Linked DNA regions of Pontiella desulfatans. The protein of the gene in region 2 interacts with the protein of the main gene of each other region in a pairwise test. Links are inferred from orthologs where the notes say so. Each region holds a gene or a part of one and is shown on either strand. Other genes may lie near its edges.

Region 1 (7,032 bases), on a different replicon or contig from region 2:
ATTCAGCCAGATCTCCTCCGGCAGCAACTCCTGCAAACGGTTCATCACCGCTTCGATTTCACTCAGCTTCAGGTCGTGCCCGCCGGTGAGGCTAACCACAACCCCTTCGGACGCCTCCAGCAGCTTGCCCTTGTTGAGCAACCGATGCTTGGCCAACCCTTCCGCAACCCGCGTCGCCCGGGTGTCGCCGGAGCCTTCCGCGCTGGCGAAATGGCAATAGCCATCGCAGTTGCGCAACATGGTGTGCAGGCAGGAAAAGTCCAGACCGCAGACGCCGTTTTTCGTCAACAAGCGCCAGATCCCGCAGATGCCGTCCATCATCACCTGATGGCTGCGGGCATAGGCTTGCTCGGCCGGAAGCTCGGCATCGGACCGGTCGACCAACCGTTCGTTGGAAATACGGATGATGGCGTCGGCATGGGTTCGGATTCGCTTCAGCGCCTCCTCCGCAACCCGGGCGACTTTACGGCCTTCGAAGGCGAAAGGCATGCCCGCCATCACCAACACGAGCGAACCGGCCTCGCGCGCGATCCGGGTTATGACCGGCACGGCGCCGGAACCGGTTCCCCCTCCAAGCCCGGTCACGATGACCAGCAGATCCACCAGCCGCAGCTGGTTCCGGATGCTGGAGGAATCCTTTTCAATCGACTGGCGACCGAGTTCAACGTCGCCACCGGAACTGAAGCCGCGGGTAACGGTTGCCCCGACGTGGATCACGCGATCCATCGAGGTGGCTTCCAGCACCTTCGTGTCGGTATCGATCACCACGGCATCCAGGCCCGGGTTGAGTTGGCGCATGGCGGCAACAGCCCGCACACCGCTGCTGCCGACCCCCATCACCAACATGCGGGGCGCGGCGATGCCGCGGCCATCAGCCTTGGCGGGCTCACTCATGGGCACCTCCCCAGAACAGCTGCAGCAACCGCTTGCCCAGCGGCGGTTTTTCTTCGACGGTCCGCAGGGAGGCGGCATAGCGGATGGCCCCGACATGGCAGGCATAGAGCGGCGCCTCCTTCGCGGAGGAGAGCCCGTGGACATCGGACGGTTTCCCGTACATGCAGGGAACGTTGAAAACCTTTTGCCCAAGATCGCGCGCCCCATTGAGGAAGGCGCCGCCGCCCACCAGCAGCACGCCGGCGCTGAGCGGAACATTCGGGCACTGAAGATCCACCTGCTCCTTCACGAGGGTGAAGATTTCCTCCATGCGGGCGTTGATGATCGTGTTGAGCGTCACCGCACGGACCATCTTCCCGCCAAATCCCTGCGTTGAGCTCGGAATGGAAATATTGTGGTCGCGCTCCATCAGGTTGGTCAGGGCGCTGCCGTCCTTCTTCTTGACGCTCTCGGCGGCGGCCAGGGGAATCTGCAAGCCCACGGCAATATCGTTGCTCACGTGGTCGCCCCCGACCGCGAAGGAACCGGCCGCCTGGAGGAAGCCGTCGTGATAGAGGGCAAAGTCGGTGGTGCCCCCGCCGATATCGATGACGAGCACCCCGGCTTTCTTCTGCTCGTCGTTCACCACGGCGATGGCGGAGCAAAGGCCGCTGAAGACGGCATCGGAACAGGTGATCGGCACATCGTCGACAATCTTCCGGAAGTTATCGACCGCGCTCCGCTTGCCATGGATCGTGAGCATGTCGACGCGCAGTTCCTCGCCGGCCATTCCGATGGGGTTGGTGACGTTCATGGAGTCGTCGATCTGGAAATATTGCTGCAAGGTATGCAGCTTCATGCGGTTTTCGGGAAGCGCCACCTTGCGGGCCAGCTCGACGACTTCGTCGACGTCCTCCTCAACAACCTCGGCCAGCTGGTTATCGGACGGATCGACCAACTTGTGCATGCCGGTGCTTTTCTTGGCGAGCGCCTGCCCGCCGGAGGTGACGAGCATGATCGACTGGATCCCCTTGCGGCGGTTTTCCTCGGCCGCCTTGATGGCCTTGCGGACACAGGCGATCGCGTCGTCGCGGTTGATGATTTCGCCCTTGCGGATGCCGCGCGACTCGGCTTCGCCAATCCCGACGACCGACACAAAACCGTCATCGCGCAGCTCCCCCACGATTACGCGGACGGTGCTGGTTCCGATTTCCAAAACTGCCGTAGCTTCGAGCGCCATGCTTCTCCAAGATCAATAGTAGGTTACAGGCACCTTGGCCGTATCGAGGGTGACATCGACGGTCTTCACCTTCAGCCCCCGGCCGGTTTCGATCTTGATGACCGAGGCGAGCTTATGGAGACGGGGCTCGAGCGAGAAGCGCGGGATTTTTGCGCGCACGCCGTTTTTCAGGTAGAGGTAGACATAGTCGGAATACTGCAGGTCGATGCTTTCCAGCGGAACAAAGGTGTGCAGATAGGTGCTGCTTTCGCACATCGCAACGATCTTCAACGCGGTTTCCACATCGCTATGGCTGGCCGGCTGCCCCAGCCCCAGGTCGATGTCGAGCCCCTTGATGACCGGTAGCGTCGCCAGCTTGCGCCGATGCGGCATCACATACCCGTAGCGATCCACCATGAACGGGTACCGGGTGGCCTGGCGACCGATGATCTGCGCCACCGGCACGCGCTCCTTGACCTTGACAATCATCGTGTTCGGCAACTTGCGCTCAAGGTAGACCGACTCGATCATCGAAACCTCCAGCAACTTGCCTTCGATCTCCTTGAAGCTGCATTCGAACAGGTTCATGCCCTCGCTCAGGCCGGACATCTCGCGGATGTATTCCTCCGTCAGCTTGCCATTGCAGGAAATCAGCAGGTTCTGGATTTCGAAACGCTGGTTTTCGGCATAGAGCTTGCGGTTGACCCAACGGAAGCCCATCACGACCCCAACAAGCAGGGCCAGCAGCAGGCAGCAGGCAATCGTCAGCACCACCGTGCGCTGGGCCATCAGCGCCGACCCGCCACCGCCGCGCTTTTTCGCCCGCACATACTGTGCTTTTTTTCGTGTTGTCGTCTTCTTCCGCGCGGCCATTCCTACACCCTTGAATCAATCGCAACACTATAGATGAGCCCATTCCATGATTCGACAACAAAGCTTGGAAAAACCGATTCCGGCGGCTTGCGCGGCCTTGGGCAGGAGGCTGGTGGCGGTGAAACCGGGGATGGCGTTGAGCTCGAGCACGTAGGGCTTGTTTTCGGGCGAGAGGCGGAAATCGACGCGGCCGAAGCCCTCGGCCCCGAGGCAGTCGAACGTTCGGAGGGCGATGGACTGCAGCTCGGCTGCCAGATCGGGATCGAGCTCGGCGGGACAGACGTAGGTGGTGTCGCCGGTAATGTATTTGGCCTTGAAGTCGTACCACGGGGTCTTGGGCTTGATTTCAACCACCGGCAGCACCTGGCCATCGACCACGCCGACGGTCAGCTCGCGTCCGGGAATATATTCCTCGACCAGCACGTCGGCGGAATATTGCGCGGCATCGGCAAAGGCGGCGCCCCACTGCTCCTCTTCGAAAACCAGATGGCACCCGACGCTCGAACCTTCGCGCGGCGGCTTGACCACGAGCGGTACGGGGAGGGTGCGGGCGGCCGACTTGGTGATGACTTCACCTTTTGCGACAGGAATACCGTTGGCGATTAGGCACTCGCGCGTCAGAACCTTATCGAACGAAACCCGGCTGGATTCGGCGCCGGAACCGGTGAAGGGCATGCCGAGATCAACCAACCGCTGCTGGATTTCGCCGTCTTCGCCAAACTGGCCATGCAGGGCAATAAAGACCGCCTCGATGCCGGCGGGAAGCGAGAAATCCTTGGTTTCAATGTCGATCTCGCTGACGTCGTAGCCGCCGTCGCGCAAGCCCTGCGCGATCGCCGCGCCGGACTTCAACGACACCTCGCGCTCCGAAGAGATCCCGCCCTTCAAGACTGCCACCTTGTTAAATCGTCTGTCCGCCATTTGTTATTCCTTTGCCAGATTCTGTTTCGTGGCATCAATATGCCCCTTTTATGAAAGCGGTGTCGAGGTTCAGCTTGCGAAAGCCTGCAGCCCGATCCATCCGGCAAGGAATCGGGAAAAAACCTCAACGAAAGCATAGACCCACCATTCCATTGCGGGTACTCTCGGACCATGCAAAACAAACAGGACATGATCGAACTACTGAGAGGATTATTGCCCGAACTTCGTGGAGAATTCGGCGTAAAATCGCTGGGCATCTTTGGTTCGTTTTCGTCCGGGACTTCTTCGGACGAAAGCGACCTGGATGTCCTTGTAGAGTTCGATAAACCTATTGGCCTGCGATTCGTGGAGTTTGCTGAAAAACTGGAGAATTCGGTAAACCGATCAATCGATATCCTCACGCCTGAAGGATTGCGCAGCATACGCCAACCGGAAATCATCAAAAGCATCGAAAATTCCGTCACCTATGTCTAAACGATCCCTGCGAACCTCTTTACTGGATATGGTTGAAGCCGCAGAACGGGCAATTCAATATTGCGATGGCATGCATTACGATGCCTTTCTTCGCGATCACAAAACGCAGGATGCCGTCACCCGCAACATCGAAATCCTTGGAGAAGCGGTAAAAAACATTGGAACCGACTTTCGCTCGGCCCATGGAAACATTCCGTGGAAGAATATTACCGGAATGCGGGATAAACTGATTCACGACTATTTCGGGGCAAACTTTGATGTCATCTGGAATGTCGTTAACGATGAACTTCCGAACCTTCTGGCAAAGCTGAAGGAACTCATCCCTGAACCGGAATAGCCATGCCCTGTTTCGAGGAAAAAGATGGATGCCTTATCCTGAATGTGCGCGCGGTACCGCGCGCCTCGAAGGATGGCATTGCCGGAGTGATGGGCGATGCGCTGAAGGTGCGCATCCAGGCCCCGCCGGTGGAGGGCAAGGCCAATGCCTACCTCATCAAGTTCCTTTCGAAACTCTGGAAGATTCCGCGAACCAGCATTGAAATCCTTTCGGGGGAAACCGGCCGCAACAAGCGGTTGTGCATTTCGAACCCGCCCGACGAATTACGGGCGGCATTGTTGACATTTGAAACGGGCTAGGCCATTTATACAGGACATGAAAGGTACTATTTTACTATTAACCGCCCTGCTGCTCTTCGGATGCGCGGAAGACCCGACCCCGGACACCACTGGAAAACCAATGGTTTTCGTGAGCATACCCCCCATGGCTGGGCTGCTGAAGGAGATTGCGGGAAACGATCTGGAAATCCGGACGCTGCTTGGCGAGGGCCAATCCCCCCATGCCTACGAACCGACCGCCCGCCAGCTGGCGGCCCTTGGAGAGGCCGGTATGCTTTTCACCATCGGCGTCCCGTTCGAAGAGGCCCTGCTCAAGAAGATTAAACCGATCTATCCGAAACTCCGTATTGTCGAAACCGACTCGGCCATTGAAAAACGCTCGATGCCGCATGAGCATGCCGGCCACCAATGCACGAACGACCATGGCGCAAAAGACCCGCATGTTTGGCTGAGTCCGCAAAACGCCGAACGGATTGCCACCTGCATGTTCAATGCGCTCGCAAAAAACAACGATGACCGCCACGCAAAACTGGTCCAAACCTTGAAGCAACTGGATGAAGACCTCGAAACCCGTCTCGCCCCGTTCAACGGAAGCCGCTTCTATGTGTTCCACCCCTCGTTCGGCTATTTTGCCGACCGATACGGCCTGACACAGGTTCCGATCGAGCTGGATGGCAAGTCGCCCGCGCCGCGCCAGCTCGCCGACCTGATCGAGCAGGCGCAGGTGGATGGAGTGAAGGTGGTCTTCGTACAGAAGCAGTTTCCGGCCGAAAGCGCCCAGGCGGTGGCGGATGCCATCGGCGGCAACGTGGTCCAGCTGGATCCGCTGGCCGAAGATGTTGTTGCCAACCTCCGGCAAATCGCGGAAGCTGTTGCCCAAACCTTGGAACAATGAATCCGCCACCCATCCATATTGAAAACCTGGATTTTTCCTATGGGCCGGTCTCCGTGCTGGAAAAGGCCAACCTGGAAATCGGCGACCGTGAGTTTGTCTCGGTTGTGGGCCCCAATGGCGGCGGCAAGACCACGTTGCTTAAAATACTGCTGGGGCTTCTTGAGCCGCGAGCGGGTTCGGCCTCCGTCTATGGGGAAACGCCCATCCTTGGCCGGAAATGGATCGGATATCTTCCACAGCATTCGCACCTCGATTCCAAGTTTCCGGTCACGGCGCTGGATGTGGTGCTGATGGGCCGGCTGGGCAAAACGCGGCGGCTCGGTTTCTATTCGAAGACCGACCGCGCCATCGCCAGCAACATGCTGGAACGGGTGGGACTCGAAAAACTAAGCCATCGCCCGTTGGCCGCGCTCTCCGGCGGACAGTGCCAGCGCGTCCTGATTGCCCGGGCCTTGGTGACCGAGCCCAAATTGCTCCTGCTCGACGAACCCACCTCCAGCCTGGACGACTATGTTGAACGGGAGCTTTACGATCTGTTGCTGGAACTCAACAAGGAGCTGACGATTGTGGTGGTTTCGCACGACGTCGGCTTTGTTTCGCGCTACGTGGAAAAGGTCATCTGCGTGAACCGCGTTGTGCACGTCCACCCCGTCAGCGAGATCAGCGAGGATATCATCCACGACATGTATGGCGAACACGTGCATATGGTGCGGCACGACCAGGAGCATGGTGATGGCTGATTTTTTCCAGGCCCTGTTCCAGCATGGCTTTCTGCAGCATGCCCTGCTGGCCGGATGGCTCGCCAGTATTTCCTGCGGGGTGGTCGGCACCTATGTCGTTACCCGGCGCATCACCTATCTCGCCGGGGGCATTGCCCACTGCGTGCTGGGCGGCATGGGTTTCGCCCGCTATATGCAGGTGGTGCACGGCTGGTCGTTCATGACGCCGATGCTCGGGGCCATGCTTGCCGCCTTGCTGGCCGCCTTTGTGATTGGATGGATCAACATCAAGGCCAAGGAGCGGATCGATACGGTCATTAGTGCCTTTTGGGGGCTTGGCATGGCCGCCGGCATCCTGTTCATTGCCAAAACGCCGGGCTATGGCGAAGACCTGATGGCCTACCTGTTCGGCAACATTCTGCTGGTTACGCAGCGCGACCTGC
Region 2 (7,243 bases):
CGCCCAGCTTGATGGCCACCGCGATCTTCGCCAGTTCGGAGGGCTGGAGGGTGAAGCCCGGCAGCGGGATCCAGCGCTGGGCCCCGTTGTTGGCCGGAAAAAGGAAGACCAGGAGGAGCAATACGATCGACCCCGCATAGACCCACCAGGAAAGGGCGGAGAAAATCTTGTAGTCGAACCAGACCAACGCGGCATAGACGCATAATCCAATCCCGGCAAACAGCAACTGCTTCACCCAGCTGTTGCCGTAGCTTTCGGCCGACTTGAACTGGGCGCTGTAGACAAACGCCACACTCATCGCCACCAGCAATAGGATGGTGCCCAGCATGGTCCAGTCGATGCGCTTGGGATTAATGCCGTCCATCACAGCACCTCCTCTTTGAGCGTGCCATCGTAGTGGAAAATCTTCGAATAGAGCTCGTGCAGGCGCGGGGCCACCGTGGTGCCGCCGTAGACGCCGTCCTGGACAATGAAGGCAATGGCGTAGCGCGGGAAGTGGAACGGCGCGTAGGAAATCATCCAGGTGTTCTTTTTTCCCAGCTCCTTCGGGCCGTATTCCGCCGTGCCGGTCTTTCCGGCAATGATGATGTCGTCCACCTGGACGCACTTCGCGGCCTCCTCGCCGCCCATCACCACGTCGTGCATGCCGCCGCGAACCTGCGCGAGGGCTTCGTCCGGAATGGGGATGTAGCGGATTTTCGAGGTGGGGTTGGGATCGTAGGGCCGTTCGGGATCGAACCTGAATTTCTTGATCAGGCGGGGCCGGTAGAGGTGGCCGCCGTTGGCGATCGTTGCGGCGACCATCGCCATCTGCAGCGGGGCCACGATCAGTTCGCCCTGGCCGATGGAAAGGTTGCAGGCGCCCGCCAGCCCGACCGCTTTTTCCGGCAGGTTGCCGTATTTGTTGCCCTTGGTCATGAACGTGCCGGAGAGATCCTCGACGTCCGGGAAGAGGCCAACGGGCTGGCCCAGGCCAAAATCCTTCGCCATGCGGTAGATCGGTTCATAGCCGACTTCGATCGCCATCTTGAACATGTAGACGTTGCACGATTTTTCCAGCGTTTGCCGGATGGAGAGGTCGTCCCCGTGGCCGTAGCGGGCATGGCAGCGCATCTTGCGCTTGCCGATCATGTGGTATCCGGGGCAGTCGTGGTGCACGTCGGCATACTCCGGGTGCTCGCGCAGGACGCCCAGGCAGGCGATGGGCTTGAAGGTGCTGCCCGGGGCATACTGCCCGTAGACCGCGCGGTTGAGCGTCGGGGCGTTCGTATCGGTCATCAGCTTTTGCACATATTCGCTCGAAGCCATGTATTCGTTGGGGTCGAACAAGGGCGAACTGACCATGGCGAGCACATCGCCGTTGTTCGGGTCGAGCACCACCACGGCGCCTTTCACCGGCCCCTCGAACGGATCGGTGTCGAGGTGCATGGTGAGGGCTTCCTTGGCGAACTGCTGGATGCTGCGGTCGATGGTGAGCTGGAGGTCGCCGCCGGGGCGCGACGGCAGGGTTTGCAGGTCGCGGTGGCGGAAGCCGTCGGCATCGATCTGGACGAGCTGGTAGCCCGGTTCGCCCTCGAGCAGCTCGTTGTATAGCCCTTCCAGGCCTTTCTTTCCCTTGATTCCGCGGACATCGAAGTGGAATTGTTCGCCCGGTTGCTCGTCCGGTTTCCCCGTGTCGGCTTCGCGGGTGAAACCGATGAGGTGGGCCAGGTTTTCGCCTTCGGGGTAGGTGCGGTCGGGCAGGCAATAGATGTCGGTGGCGGTCAGGTCGGAGCAGGTGTCGGCCCATTTGGCGATGGTTTTCTGGTCGAGGCGCTTCCAGGCCAGCAGGGGCACGGGACGCTGGGAGTTGATGTGCCGCTTGATGGCTTGCAGGCCAATGGGAAGCTTTTCCATGTCGACCCGGCCGTGGAGGCGTTCATGGATCTTGTAGACCAGCTCCAGCGTGTTGGCGGCCGTGGAGGTCGCCCGTTCTTCCAGCTCCGCCGTATGGATCACGATGCCGCCGTCGACCACCGGATTCTTCAGTTCCAGGCCGGGCACCTCATAGCGTTTGTTCCAGCCCTTGGGCGGGGCCGTCCACTGCTCGAACCCGATGCGCCATTTGCGGATCTCGTCCGGGGTGAGGTTTTTGTAGACGGCCAAGGGTTTATCGGGGGCAAAATGCAGATGGCGCTTGATGTCGTTGTAGCTCACATCCGGCTTGCGGCCGACGCGCAGCCAGATTTCGTGCACGAGTTCGAGGGTTTTGGCCACCATGGATTTCGGGGCATAGAGCTCCTCGGTGTAGATGGCGATGCAATAGTTCGGGACGCTATCGGCCAGCACGGCGCCGTTGCGGTCGTAGATCATGCCGCGCACGGCGGGCAGGCGGATGCGCCGGACGCTCTGCTTGAACAGCTGGTCGTCGAACGATCCCTTGGCACGCACCTGCAGCTTCCACAAATTGGTGGCCAGCACGCCCATGGCGAAAACCATCAGGCCGAAGACGGCCCAGATGACGTGGTTGCTCGAAGCGCGTTTTTGTTGCCTCACCTTCATTGCCATCCGTACCCCCGTCGTTTGGGGAGGGCGGCCTCCAGCTTGTTGATCGAAAACGAGACGAGCGGCAGCGTGGCCATGCCGAGCCAGAAGGAGCCGCCCAGCCGCAGCAGCGTAAGGCCGAAATGCATCGGCCGTTGCCCGGTGGCGGAGTAGATCAGCAACGAGGCGAACGCGGTGAACAGCCCGACGGCCGCTCCGAAGATCAACTGCGAAACCAGGCCGTCGGCAAACACTTCGCTGCGTATCTTGTTGGCTAGGATACCGATGACCGGGAAGGCCAGCAGGGCGGGGCCGAACGCGCCGAGGTTGAGGCCATCCTGCAGCAGCGCGGCGGCAAAGACGACCAGCCACATGTCGCGGTTGTCGCGCCGCAGGGCATAGTAGAGCACCATCGCGGCGAGGATCGGCGGCTTCATGGAGCCGAAGAGCGGCCAGGCCGGCAGCACCTGCTGGAGCAGGGCGCCGAGCATCAGCAGCAACGCCATGAGAATGCGGCGCTTCATCCTTCACCTCCCGTATTGGAGACCACGAAGACATAGTCGAGCAGCCCCACGGTGGCGCCCGGAATGAGCTCGGCATGCTGGAACAGGCCCGTCTTGTCCATATAGACCTTATCAACATAGCCGATGTGCACGCCCTTGGGGAACTGCCCTTCGCCTTCTCGGCTGGAGAGTCCGGAGGTGACGACCTCGTCGCCGACCTTGATTTCGATGTCTTTGTTGATGAATTCCATTCGAGCCTTGGGGTAGCCCTTGAGTGTGCTGCCGGCGCCGCGCACCAGGCCGTAGCCGCCATCCTTGATGCGGGCGATCCGCGCCGAAACGCGGCAGGCGGGATCGGAAACGAGCAGGACTTCGCTGGTCAGTTTCGAAATTTCCTTGGTGCGGCCAACCAGGCCGTCGGGGCTAATGACCGCCAGGTTGGCCTCGATGCCGTCGGCGCTGCCCTTGCCGATGCGCACGGAGTTCCACCAGCCGGAAATATTGCGGCTGATGACATCGCAGGGGATCATGGTGTAGGAATTGATGCTGCGGAACTTGAAGGCGCGGCGCAGGCGGGCGTTGTTTTCCTCGGCGTCGCGCAGGTGGTTGAGTTCGGCCTGGATGCGCACGAGTTCATGCCGCAGCTCGCGGTTTTTTTCCACCGCGCCGCCTATGCCGCGGATGGCCGCGGTGGCCTCGGACAGCCGCTGCCAAACGCCGGAAACGCCGCGTTCCGCCGGTGCCATGGCGTCACGAACCGCCCCCTTTCCCTTTTGGGTCAAGGAGGGTAGCGGAACGAACACCACGAGCAGCAGCAGGGCTGTTGCTCCGGCATAGATAAGTTTTTTGTTCCTCAGCACTATCCGTCCCTAACGGGAGGACAGGCGAAAGCCGCACATGGGCGGGGAAAATCGGTCGGATAAAGAGCCCTAGTTGTTGGGCCCCGCCATCTTGCGTAGGAAATTGATTTCGTGCAGGACAATTCCGGTGCCTTCCGCGACTGCGCTCAGCGGATCGTCCGCCACATGCACGGGCAGGGCGGTTTTCTCCGAAATGAGCACATCGAGCCCGCGCAGCAATGCGCCGCCGCCGGCCAGGACCATGCCCCGGTCGACGAGGTCGGCCGAGAGCTCGGGCAGGCAGCGTTCGAGCGTCACGCGGACCGCCTCGACAATTGCATTCACCGGTTCCTGCAGGGCCTGTCGCACTTCCTCGGAGCTGATTGTCAGCGTCCGCGGCAACCCGGCCACCAGATCCCGTCCCTTCACTTCCATGGTGCTTTCGTCACCGGTTGCCAGGGCGGATCCCATCGTAATCTTTATTTCCTCGGCGGTTCTTTCTCCAATCAACAAATTATATTCCCGCTTAATGTGCTGGATTATCGCCTCGTCCATCTCATCGCCGCCAACGCGCACACTCCGGCTGTAAACAATGCCGGCAAGGGAGATCACGGCCACTTCGGTCGTTCCCCCCCCAATATCCACGATCATGTTGCCGGCGGGTTCCTGTACAGGCAGGCCCACCCCGATCGCGGCGGCCATCGGCTCTTCAATTAAAAACACATCGCGCGCGCCCGCATGCATCGCGGAATCCTTTACTGCGCGCTTCTCCACTTCGGTGATGCCGCTGGGCACTGCAATAACCACCCGGGGCCTCACCATCCGTCTTCTGTTATGCACCTTCTGGATAAAATAGCGCAGCATCGCCTCGGTCACTTCGAAATCGGCGATCACCCCGCTCTTCAGAGGGCGGATGGCCACAATGTTCCCTGGCGTACGGCCGAGCATTCTCTTTGCCTCGTCGCCGACCGCCAAAACCCGGTTCGTGCCGGCCTGCACCGCCACGACCGAGGGTTCGCGGATCACGATCCCGCGATCCCGCGCGTATACCAGAGTATTCGCTGTTCCCAGATCGATTCCAATGTCGCTGGAGAACATCCCCATGGCCCGGTTGAACATATTGGTTTTCCTTTAAGTAAAATTGCTTCGTGTAAAATCGGGAAACAATGTGACAAATCGCCCCGCGGGGTCAAGGGCAAAGCGTTAGCATCCTGTGTGCCATTTGGAATTCCGGCGGGGGCCGGCCCGACGGCGTGTTACAATCTTTGGCCTCTTTGCAATCGTTGGGGGAAAGCGGCGTTGATCTGCCTACTTGCAAAGTTCCTTGTTGCATGTGTTTAATGCGAAAAACTAGACTTTGGCTGTATGGATCGTGCTGAAAAATTATTGAATGGAAGCCTGCTGCTGGACTTGGAGACGGCCCCCGATGGAAGGATTCTTAAAGTTGGTGCCATTTTCGGTGCCGAGGCACGGTTTTTTAAGGGGCGGTTCCGGCCATCCGATGTGGTGCAGGCATTGGATGGAATGGCCGGGAATGCCCGTTTCGTGCTCGGCCACAACATCCTCGACCACGACCTCCCGCTGCTGAAGAAGCAGTTTCCCCATCTGGTTCTCCACGAGATTCCGGTCATCGACACGCTGTTGCTTTCGCCGATCGCCTTTCCGGAAAATCCCTACCACCACTTGGTGAAGGACTACAAACTCGTCAGCACCGCCTTGAACGATCCGGTTGCCGATGCCCGGAACGCCGCCCTTCTATTCAAGGACCAGCTCGAGGCGTTCGACCCGCTGCGGGAATCCGATGCCGGGCTCTTGCGGTTCTATGCATGGGCCTTTACGGCAACGATGGAGCCTTTGTTCCAGGCGCTGGGGGTCGCGCCTTTCGGGGATCGGGAGGCTGCGGATTTCTTTGCCGAACATGCGGCGGGGTTCGGATGCGCCACAGCGGCTCGGTCGGCGGATTCGGAAAATCGTGAAGCGGCGGCCTATGCATTGGCGTGGCTGCGGGTGGCCGGTTCCAATTCCATTCTGCCGCCCTGGGTTCGGTACCGGTTCCCCGAAGTGGTGAAGCTCGTGCGTACCTTGCGGGAGACCGCATGCGATGACCCCGGGTGCGCATACTGCCGCGCCAACCACAACCCGCAGGAGCAGCTGAAGCGCTTCTTCGGGTTCGACGATTTCCGCCCGGAGCCTTCGCTGCCCGAGGGCGGGAGCTTGCAGGAGGCCATTGTCCGCAGCGGCATGAACAACGAGCCGTTGCTGGCCATCCTGCCGACCGGCGGCGGGAAGTCGCTCTGCTACCAGTTGCCTGCGTTGGTGCGCAACCAGCGCCGGGGCGTCCTGACCGTCGTCATCTCCCCCTTGCAGGCACTGATGAAGGATCAGGTCGACAACCTCAACCGCCTGACGGAATCGAACTTTGCCGCGGCGCTCTACGGCATGCTCACCCCGCCCGAGCGGGGCAGCGTGCTGGAGCGCGTGCGCCTGGGGGATATCGCCTTATTGTATGTTTCCCCGGAGCAGCTGCGCAACGTCTCGTTCAGGAACATGGTGAAGCAGCGGGAGATCGGATGCTGGGTTTTCGACGAGGCGCACTGCCTGTCGCGCTGGGGGCACTCGTTCCGCCCGGACTACCTCTACGCCTCGCGCTTCATCCGCGAACTGGCGGAACAGCAGCGCGTCGAGTGCCCGCCGGTGGCCTGCTTCACGGCCACCGCCAAGTGCGATGTGGTCGAGGAAATCCTGCAGCATTTTGAAAAGGAGCTCTCGCAAGACCTGTGCGTGTTCGATGGCGGCGCCGAACGAACCAACCTGCGGTTCGAAGTTCAGATGATCAATTCGGCGGAGAAGGAAACGCGCGTCTTGCAGCTGCTGAGGGATCGGGTGCCGGAAAACGGCGCATCGGTGGTCTATTGCGCAACGCGCGCCCGAACCGAGGAGATGGCGGAGTGGCTCCAGCTGGCCGGCCTCTCGGCCGAGGCGTTCCATGCCGGTTTGGAAGCGCCCGAAAAACGGCGGATTCAGGATCAATTCATTGCCGGAGACATCCAGCATATCTGCGCCACGAATGCGTTCGGCATGGGGATCGATAAGGAAAACGTGCGCTTGGTCGTCCATGCGGACATCCCCGGATCGCTCGAAAACTACCTGCAAGAGGCCGGCCGCGCCGGCCGCGACAGAAAAGCGGCCCAGTGCGTGCTGCTCTTCGACGAGCAGGACATCGAAACCCAGTTTTCCATGAGTGCCTTTTCGCGGCTCACGCGCAACGACATTGCCCAGATCCTGCGCGGCCTCCGCCGCGCCAAGCGCAACGAGGACAACGAGGTCGTCATCACCGCCGGCGAAATCCTCCGCGACGAGGAGGTGGAAACGGAATTC
Region 3 (7,248 bases), on a different replicon or contig from region 2:
CTCTGGTTTTGCCGTTCCAGTTATCAGGTACTGGTTATTGGTTATCAGGACACGTCGTACGCAACCATCGGTTTAGCCCAATAACCAATAACTTTTAACAAACCGCCTCGCAAACTCGAAGGGTTTTGCAAGAGGCTCCGTTGTGCATAAAAAAGCGCAATCCACCCCACCGGTCGAGCCAATTACGGACCACACCCTTCCCCCACCACGGCAACCCCGTTCCCGCACCCTATGTCCGCCCCGTCCCGCCCGCCCATTAAAGTCGGGATTGGAAGGCAATAAAAAGCGGGTATGTTTGTCTTTATTTAACTGCGGCGAACTGGGATTATTCGCATCTGCTTTATGAAAAAACCACCTGCATCCAAAAGAGGGCTGACGCTGATTGAAGTGCTGATTGCCCTGATTATCCTCAGCGTCGGCGTTTCGTCGATGATGGTGGCCATGGCTCGGTGCCTTTCGGTGGTGCGCACCGCGCGCAACCGCGATGTGGCGCGCGGATTGATCCAGCGGGTGGACATCGAGAATCCGATCGAAAGCGTCGATATGGATGAAATGACCGAGGATGGCGATTTCGATGATGTCGAGGGGTATACCTGGTTCCGGGAAATCCTGATGGTCGATGAAGAGGAGCGCCCCGGCCTTTTCGAGGTGACAACCCGCATCCAGTGGTCGGAAAAGGGCCGCGACGCCTTCGAGGCAATCACCGTTTTCAAATATGCCCCCGATGCGGAAAGCGTAACGAGCTCGGTCAAGGGAAACTAGATTGAAACGTGAAACCTGAAACGAACCAACTGAATAAGGCCAAGTGTGGATTCACCCTGCTGGAGCTGATGGTGGCGATGATTATTCTGACCATCGCGATGTCGATGGCGTTCCAGGCGTTCAGCGGAACCATCCGGGGATGGAAGCGCGGTTCAGAGGTGATCGACGGCATCAAGCATGGCGACTTTGCGATGGGGCAGCTCATGGCGGCCGTGAATTCCACCATCTATTTCTACAATCCGCGCAAGACCTACGCCTTCAAGTTCGACAAAGGCTCGTCCGGCGGCCTGCCGGCCGACATGATCAGCTTCGTGACCTCCAGCTCCGCCTTCATGCCGGCCGACTCGCCCTTTGCGGAAGGGCCGCACCGGGTTAAACTCTACATCGACGACGAGGGGGGCGAACAGGCCCTGTTTGCCGTGGCCATGCCGGCCATCGCCGACGACGAGGAGTTCGAGGATGAATACGACGTCGACCCCATCCTCGTCTCCCGCGTTATCCAAGGGCTGGAAATCATGTTCTGGGACGAGGAGTCCGAGGACTGGACGGAGGAATGGGAACCGGAAAACTCCATCCCCGAGCGGATCCTGCTGACGATCTTCGTGGCATCCTCCGATGAAAAGGAGGAACCCATCGAATTTTCCCGCACGGTCGAAATTCCGGTGGCCAAATCGGTCAAGGAAAAGCTTGCGGGCCCCTCCATCACATCTGGCAACTCAGGCACCACCTCCACCTCCGGAGGCGCCAAAAACACCACCATCATCAACTCGAACAAACGATGACGAACCCTCGCTCCAACCGAAAAAAGGAAGGCGCCGCGCTACTGGTGGCGCTTTGGGTGCTCATCATCCTTTCGCTGATCGTAGGTTCGTTTGCGTTCGAGGTGCAGCTGGAGGCCATGCTGGTTTCGCACAAGCGCAAGAAATACCGGGCCGAAATGATGGCCCGCTCCGGCCTTGAATATGGCCGAGCCCTGCTCGACGCGCACAAAGACGCCAAGGAGATGGAAATCGAGGACATGGACGAGGACAAGGACGGTTTCATGCAGGCCGCCCTCTACATCCAGCGCGGCCTCCCCGCCCCGTCCACCATTGAATTCGAAGATGGCGGCAAGTTTACCGTCACCGTCGAACCGGCGGAAAACGGCCGCAACGTCAACCTGCTGACGCGCGAACAATGGATGGATATGCTCGAGTTCGCCAATGTCCCCTCCTCCGACTGGGATGCCATGATCGACTGCCTCGAGGACTGGAAGGACGAAAACGACCTGCATGGCCTCAACGGCGCCGAGTCGGACGACGAGTTCTACGAGGAACGGGGCTATCCCGTGAAAAACGGCCCGCTCGACAGCGTCGAGGAGCTGCTGCTCATCAAGAACTGGGGGCCGGACATCCTCTATGGCCGCTCCGCCGACGAGGAGGGCGACGAAATCATCGGCATCGCCGACAAGCTGACGGTCTGGGGCGACGGCAAGGTGAACCTGAATTCGGCCACGGCCGATGTCTTGCTAAGCTACTCCGAATACGAGGATTGGGAGCTTGAAAGCGTGTTCGAGGCCCGCATGGGCGAGGATGGCGAGAAAGACACGCTCGACGATGGCATCAAGAGCCTCGGCGACGTGGGGGCCGATGGAAACAAATTTAAATTGCAAAGTACTTTCGTAAAGGTAACGTCTGTTGGAGATATATTCGGCAACCAATACCAGATCGAGTGCATTGTTGCGCTCAAAGACAAGGACTCGGTAGTGGTCTATTGGAACGAAGGACCGGTCAAGAACAATGCGAATACGCGATAAGATCATCACAGCAGCATGCCGCACCCCGGACGGCATCGAATGGACCACCCTGAAGATCAAGCAGGATGGCAACGAACTCGTTGAGCAACGCGCGCACGCCGTTGCCCTCCCCGAGGAAAACCTGGAAGAGTCGATTGCGGCCATCCAACTGCCCGAGCAGCTCATCGAGCATCTCGCTGGCGATGTTACCGCGGCGCTGCGCACCTCCGAGCTGCTCATGCGCACCATGGAGTTCCCCACCTCCGATCCTTCCGAAATCGCCAACATGGTCGGCTTCCAGATCGACAAGGTTTCCCCCTTCCCCATCGACCAGCTTGCGATTGCCCACGAAATCCTGCGAGACAACGGCGAAAGTGCCGACGTCCTGATGGCCGGCGCCAAACGCGCGTGCATCGATGCCATCGGAGACACCTTCGAGAAAAAAGGGGTGCGCATCCACAGCATCGACGCCCGGATCCTCGGCTGGCTCGAGCTCCTGCGGGGCAAGGAACAATTGCGGGATCGCGGATGCGAAATCCTGATCATCGACGATCAAATCGATTTTTCCCTCACCGTCATGAACGAGGGCATCCCCATCGCCTTCCGCTCGCTCCAGGAGGATACCGGCGACATGAACGTGGTCGAGGAACTCGTCTACGAGATCGGCTACACCCTCACCATGCTCGATACCGAACACGAACTGGAAACGCCATCGGTTATCCAGTTCTGGAGCTTTGGCGAGATTCCCGACGCACTCCTCACCAAGCTGTCGGAAAAGTCGGGCATCCGGGTGGAGCACCACGATCTCGGGATGCTCCCCCCGCTGTCCCAAGGCATCGTCGAGCGCGCCCTGCACGCCGAAAACCGCATCGAGCTGATCCCGCGCGAATGGATCGAGCACGAACAGCGCAAGCAACTGCGCAAGAAATTCACCATCATTTCGGCCGGCATCGCCGCCATTTGGGTGATGGTGCTGCTGGTGTTCTTCGGCATCTACAAGGTGCGCGACGTACAGCTCGCCGGCATCCAGGCCGATGCCGAGGCGATCCGCCCGGCGGCGGAACAAGCCTTGCAAAACCGGCAAAAGCTCCAGGCGCTCAAGGAATACACCGACCGCTCCGACTCCTCGCTTGAGACCCTGCGCGAAGTCACCCGCCTGCTCCCGATCGGCGACATTGAATTCGTGAGCTTCAACTACACCAAGGGCAAGGCCATCTCCCTTCGCGGCACCGCCCGCAGCGACGACCTGGCCAACGACTATTTCTCCGCGCTGAACAAGTCGGCCCTGTTCGACGGCACCAAGGATGTTTCGGTCAGCACCAAAACGACGAAGGGCGTCAGGCGCGCAGTGTACTCCGTGACCCTCCCCTTCCCGACGAAGGAGGCCGAATAATGAAGATTTCCCAACGCGAAATGATCCTGGGCGTTGCGACGCTCGCCGCAGGGCTGGCTTGGCTGACCTGGTACATCGTCAGCAACAAGATGGACGAATACAAGGCCAAGGCGACCGAGATTGAAAAACTGGAACGGCAGATCAGCTTCAACCAGAAGGCGATCAAGATGCAGGAAGACTGGCTCGGCGAATTGAACGAGCTGCAGAAAGGCCTGCGCGTGTTCGACACCAAGCAAAAGTCGGTTGCGCCCGAGCTGATGAAAACGATCAAGCAAATCTCCGACAAGCACGGCATGGACATCACCCGCAACCAGCCCCGCAGCGAGAAACCCATTGGCGACCTCTTCGAGCTGGCCATCAACTGCACGTGGCAGAGCGACCTGGAAGCCATGGTCGATTTCCTGGCGGAGCTCCAGCAGCAAGGCGTTCGCTACGATGTGCGCACCCTCAACGTGAAGCCCGTGGGCAACAACACCGGCAAGCTCGGCGGCAACATGCTGATTCACTGCGCCTATACCAAAAAGCCGAACGCGGGGAAAAAATAGATGCATATCGAGGCCATTCCCACCGGCGCCTTCCAGGAAATCTGCTACATCGTCCACAACGACGCGAAGCAGGCCATTGTGCTCGACCCCGGCGATGACGCGGAGGTGATTGAGCAGCGCCTGGGCAAGCTCGGGCTTACCGTTGCCGCCTATGTCTGCACCCACGCCCATGCCGACCACATCAACGCCTTGGCCGCGCTGCATGCCAACTTGCCGGCCCCGGTGGCCATGCATTCCAACGACTGGGCCTGGGCCTTCGATTCCGCGAACCAGATCGCCCCCTACTATCCCGTCCCGGCGCGCCCCCGAATCGACACCCCCATGCCGCTCGAAAGCGCGAAGGATTGGGAGTTTTCCGGCATCCGGTTCCAGTGCATCGAGACCCCCGGCCATACCCCCGGAGGCTGCTGCATCCTGTTTCCGGAGCCCGGAATCCTGATTGCCGGCGACACGCTTTTCAAGGGATCATGCGGCCGCACCGACCTGCCGGGCGGGAACCCGCGCCAGCTCAAGGAATCGCTCAACAAGCTCAAGCAGCTGCCCGACGACGTGCTCGTTTTCCCCGGACACGGCGAAGACACCACCATCGGCACCGAGCGCGCCACCAATTTCTTTATGCAATAGATGGAGGGCCCGGTTCCACCCGGGCCACCGCTCGACTGGTTTAGGGCGGGGTGGAACCCGCCCCTCCAACCCTACCTCGGCAACTTGATGTCGCGGCGGATATAGGCGGGGACGTCGAGATCCTGGTTGTTATGGATGGTTGGATCGACGTAGGTGAATTCGCCCTTCCCGGCGGTTTCGAGCGGAAGCTCGCCCTGTTGCAGACCCTGGCGCCGGTTGAAGCTGAAGCCCATCTGCCGGTTGGCATCGTCCACCAGCGGCTCCTTCCAGTGCTCGGCCACCAGTGCGATGGCGGAAATGCGCCCTTCGAAAGCAGGGTCGACCACAACGCCGAAATTCAGCCAGATCTCCTCCGGCAGCAACTCCTGCAAACGGTTCATCACCGCTTCGATTTCACTCAGCTTCAGGTCGTGCCCGCCGGTGAGGCTAACCACAACCCCTTCGGACGCCTCCAGCAGCTTGCCCTTGTTGAGCAACCGATGCTTGGCCAACCCTTCCGCAACCCGCGTCGCCCGGGTGTCGCCGGAGCCTTCCGCGCTGGCGAAATGGCAATAGCCATCGCAGTTGCGCAACATGGTGTGCAGGCAGGAAAAGTCCAGACCGCAGACGCCGTTTTTCGTCAACAAGCGCCAGATCCCGCAGATGCCGTCCATCATCACCTGATGGCTGCGGGCATAGGCTTGCTCGGCCGGAAGCTCGGCATCGGACCGGTCGACCAACCGTTCGTTGGAAATACGGATGATGGCGTCGGCATGGGTTCGGATTCGCTTCAGCGCCTCCTCCGCAACCCGGGCGACTTTACGGCCTTCGAAGGCGAAAGGCATGCCCGCCATCACCAACACGAGCGAACCGGCCTCGCGCGCGATCCGGGTTATGACCGGCACGGCGCCGGAACCGGTTCCCCCTCCAAGCCCGGTCACGATGACCAGCAGATCCACCAGCCGCAGCTGGTTCCGGATGCTGGAGGAATCCTTTTCAATCGACTGGCGACCGAGTTCAACGTCGCCACCGGAACTGAAGCCGCGGGTAACGGTTGCCCCGACGTGGATCACGCGATCCATCGAGGTGGCTTCCAGCACCTTCGTGTCGGTATCGATCACCACGGCATCCAGGCCCGGGTTGAGTTGGCGCATGGCGGCAACAGCCCGCACACCGCTGCTGCCGACCCCCATCACCAACATGCGGGGCGCGGCGATGCCGCGGCCATCAGCCTTGGCGGGCTCACTCATGGGCACCTCCCCAGAACAGCTGCAGCAACCGCTTGCCCAGCGGCGGTTTTTCTTCGACGGTCCGCAGGGAGGCGGCATAGCGGATGGCCCCGACATGGCAGGCATAGAGCGGCGCCTCCTTCGCGGAGGAGAGCCCGTGGACATCGGACGGTTTCCCGTACATGCAGGGAACGTTGAAAACCTTTTGCCCAAGATCGCGCGCCCCATTGAGGAAGGCGCCGCCGCCCACCAGCAGCACGCCGGCGCTGAGCGGAACATTCGGGCACTGAAGATCCACCTGCTCCTTCACGAGGGTGAAGATTTCCTCCATGCGGGCGTTGATGATCGTGTTGAGCGTCACCGCACGGACCATCTTCCCGCCAAATCCCTGCGTTGAGCTCGGAATGGAAATATTGTGGTCGCGCTCCATCAGGTTGGTCAGGGCGCTGCCGTCCTTCTTCTTGACGCTCTCGGCGGCGGCCAGGGGAATCTGCAAGCCCACGGCAATATCGTTGCTCACGTGGTCGCCCCCGACCGCGAAGGAACCGGCCGCCTGGAGGAAGCCGTCGTGATAGAGGGCAAAGTCGGTGGTGCCCCCGCCGATATCGATGACGAGCACCCCGGCTTTCTTCTGCTCGTCGTTCACCACGGCGATGGCGGAGCAAAGGCCGCTGAAGACGGCATCGGAACAGGTGATCGGCACATCGTCGACAATCTTCCGGAAGTTATCGACCGCGCTCCGCTTGCCATGGATCGTGAGCATGTCGACGCGCAGTTCCTCGCCGGCCATTCCGATGGGGTTGGTGACGTTCATGGAGTCGTCGATCTGGAAATATTGCTGCAAGGTATGCAGCTTCATGCGGTTTTCGGGAAGCGCCACCTTGCGGGCCAGCTCGACGACTTCGTCGACGTCCTCCTCAACAACCTCGGCCAGCTGGTTAT

Evidence for each region.
Region 1: the proteins of E9954_RS27160 (region 2) and ftsA interact in binary tests that used the Escherichia coli proteins (3 or more experiments, as listed by UniProt). The link is inferred for Pontiella desulfatans from one-to-one orthologs.
Region 3: the proteins of E9954_RS27160 (region 2) and E9954_RS18950 interact in binary tests that used the Escherichia coli proteins (3 or more experiments, as listed by UniProt). The link is inferred for Pontiella desulfatans from one-to-one orthologs.

Annotation. Positions count from the first base shown.
Region 1 is NZ_CAAHFG010000002.1:783,731-790,762, reverse strand. The notes cover bases 1-2,784. They hold ftsA (cell division protein FtsA), read right to left. Parts: upstream 2,114-2,784; coding sequence 887-2,113; downstream 1-886. Other genes in these bases: E9954_RS18940 (cell division protein FtsQ/DivIB), read right to left, coding at 2,126-2,784; E9954_RS18950 (cell division protein FtsZ), read right to left, coding at 1-894. Also shown: more of E9954_RS18940, read right to left, coding at 2,785-2,965; E9954_RS18935 (D-alanine--D-alanine ligase), read right to left, coding at 2,993-3,886; E9954_RS18930 (nucleotidyltransferase family protein), read left to right, coding at 4,058-4,360; E9954_RS18925 (HepT-like ribonuclease domain-containing protein), read left to right, coding at 4,353-4,697; E9954_RS18920 (DUF167 domain-containing protein), read left to right, coding at 4,700-4,996; E9954_RS18915 (metal ABC transporter solute-binding protein, Zn/Mn family), read left to right, coding at 5,013-5,870; E9954_RS18910 (metal ABC transporter ATP-binding protein), read left to right, coding at 5,867-6,610; E9954_RS18905 (metal ABC transporter permease), read left to right, coding at 6,603-7,032. UniProt on the Escherichia coli protein: Essential cell division protein that assists in the assembly of the Z ring. May serve as the principal membrane anchor for the Z ring.
Region 2 is NZ_CAAHFG010000004.1:371,604-378,846, reverse strand. Bases 2,971-5,965 are described here. They hold E9954_RS27160 (rod shape-determining protein), read right to left. Parts: upstream 4,985-5,965; coding sequence 3,956-4,984; downstream 2,971-3,955. Other genes in these bases: E9954_RS27155 (RecQ family ATP-dependent DNA helicase), read left to right, coding at 5,252-5,965; mreC (rod shape-determining protein MreC), read right to left, coding at 3,044-3,886; mreD (rod shape-determining protein MreD), read right to left, coding at 2,971-3,047. Outside these bases: rod shape-determining protein RodA, read right to left, coding at 1-364; E9954_RS27175 (peptidoglycan D,D-transpeptidase FtsI family protein), read right to left, coding at 364-2,541; more of mreD, read right to left, coding at 2,538-2,970; more of E9954_RS27155, read left to right, coding at 5,966-7,243. UniProt on the Escherichia coli protein: Forms membrane-associated dynamic filaments that are essential for cell shape determination. Acts by regulating cell wall synthesis and cell elongation, and thus cell shape.
Region 3 is NZ_CAAHFG010000002.1:788,948-796,195, reverse strand. The notes cover bases 4,249-7,248. They hold E9954_RS18950 (cell division protein FtsZ), read right to left. Parts: upstream 6,328-7,248; coding sequence 5,170-6,327; downstream 4,249-5,169. Other genes in these bases: ftsA (cell division protein FtsA), read right to left, coding at 6,320-7,248; E9954_RS18955 (MBL fold metallo-hydrolase), read left to right, coding at 4,475-5,098; E9954_RS18960 (hypothetical protein), read left to right, coding at 4,249-4,474. Outside these bases: E9954_RS18980 (prepilin-type N-terminal cleavage/methylation domain-containing protein), read left to right, coding at 343-762; E9954_RS18975 (PulJ/GspJ family protein), read left to right, coding at 771-1,544; E9954_RS18970 (type II secretion system minor pseudopilin), read left to right, coding at 1,541-2,557; E9954_RS18965 (PilN domain-containing protein), read left to right, coding at 2,541-3,929; more of E9954_RS18960, read left to right, coding at 3,929-4,248. UniProt on the Escherichia coli protein: Essential cell division protein that forms a contractile ring structure (Z ring) at the future cell division site. The regulation of the ring assembly controls the timing and the location of cell division.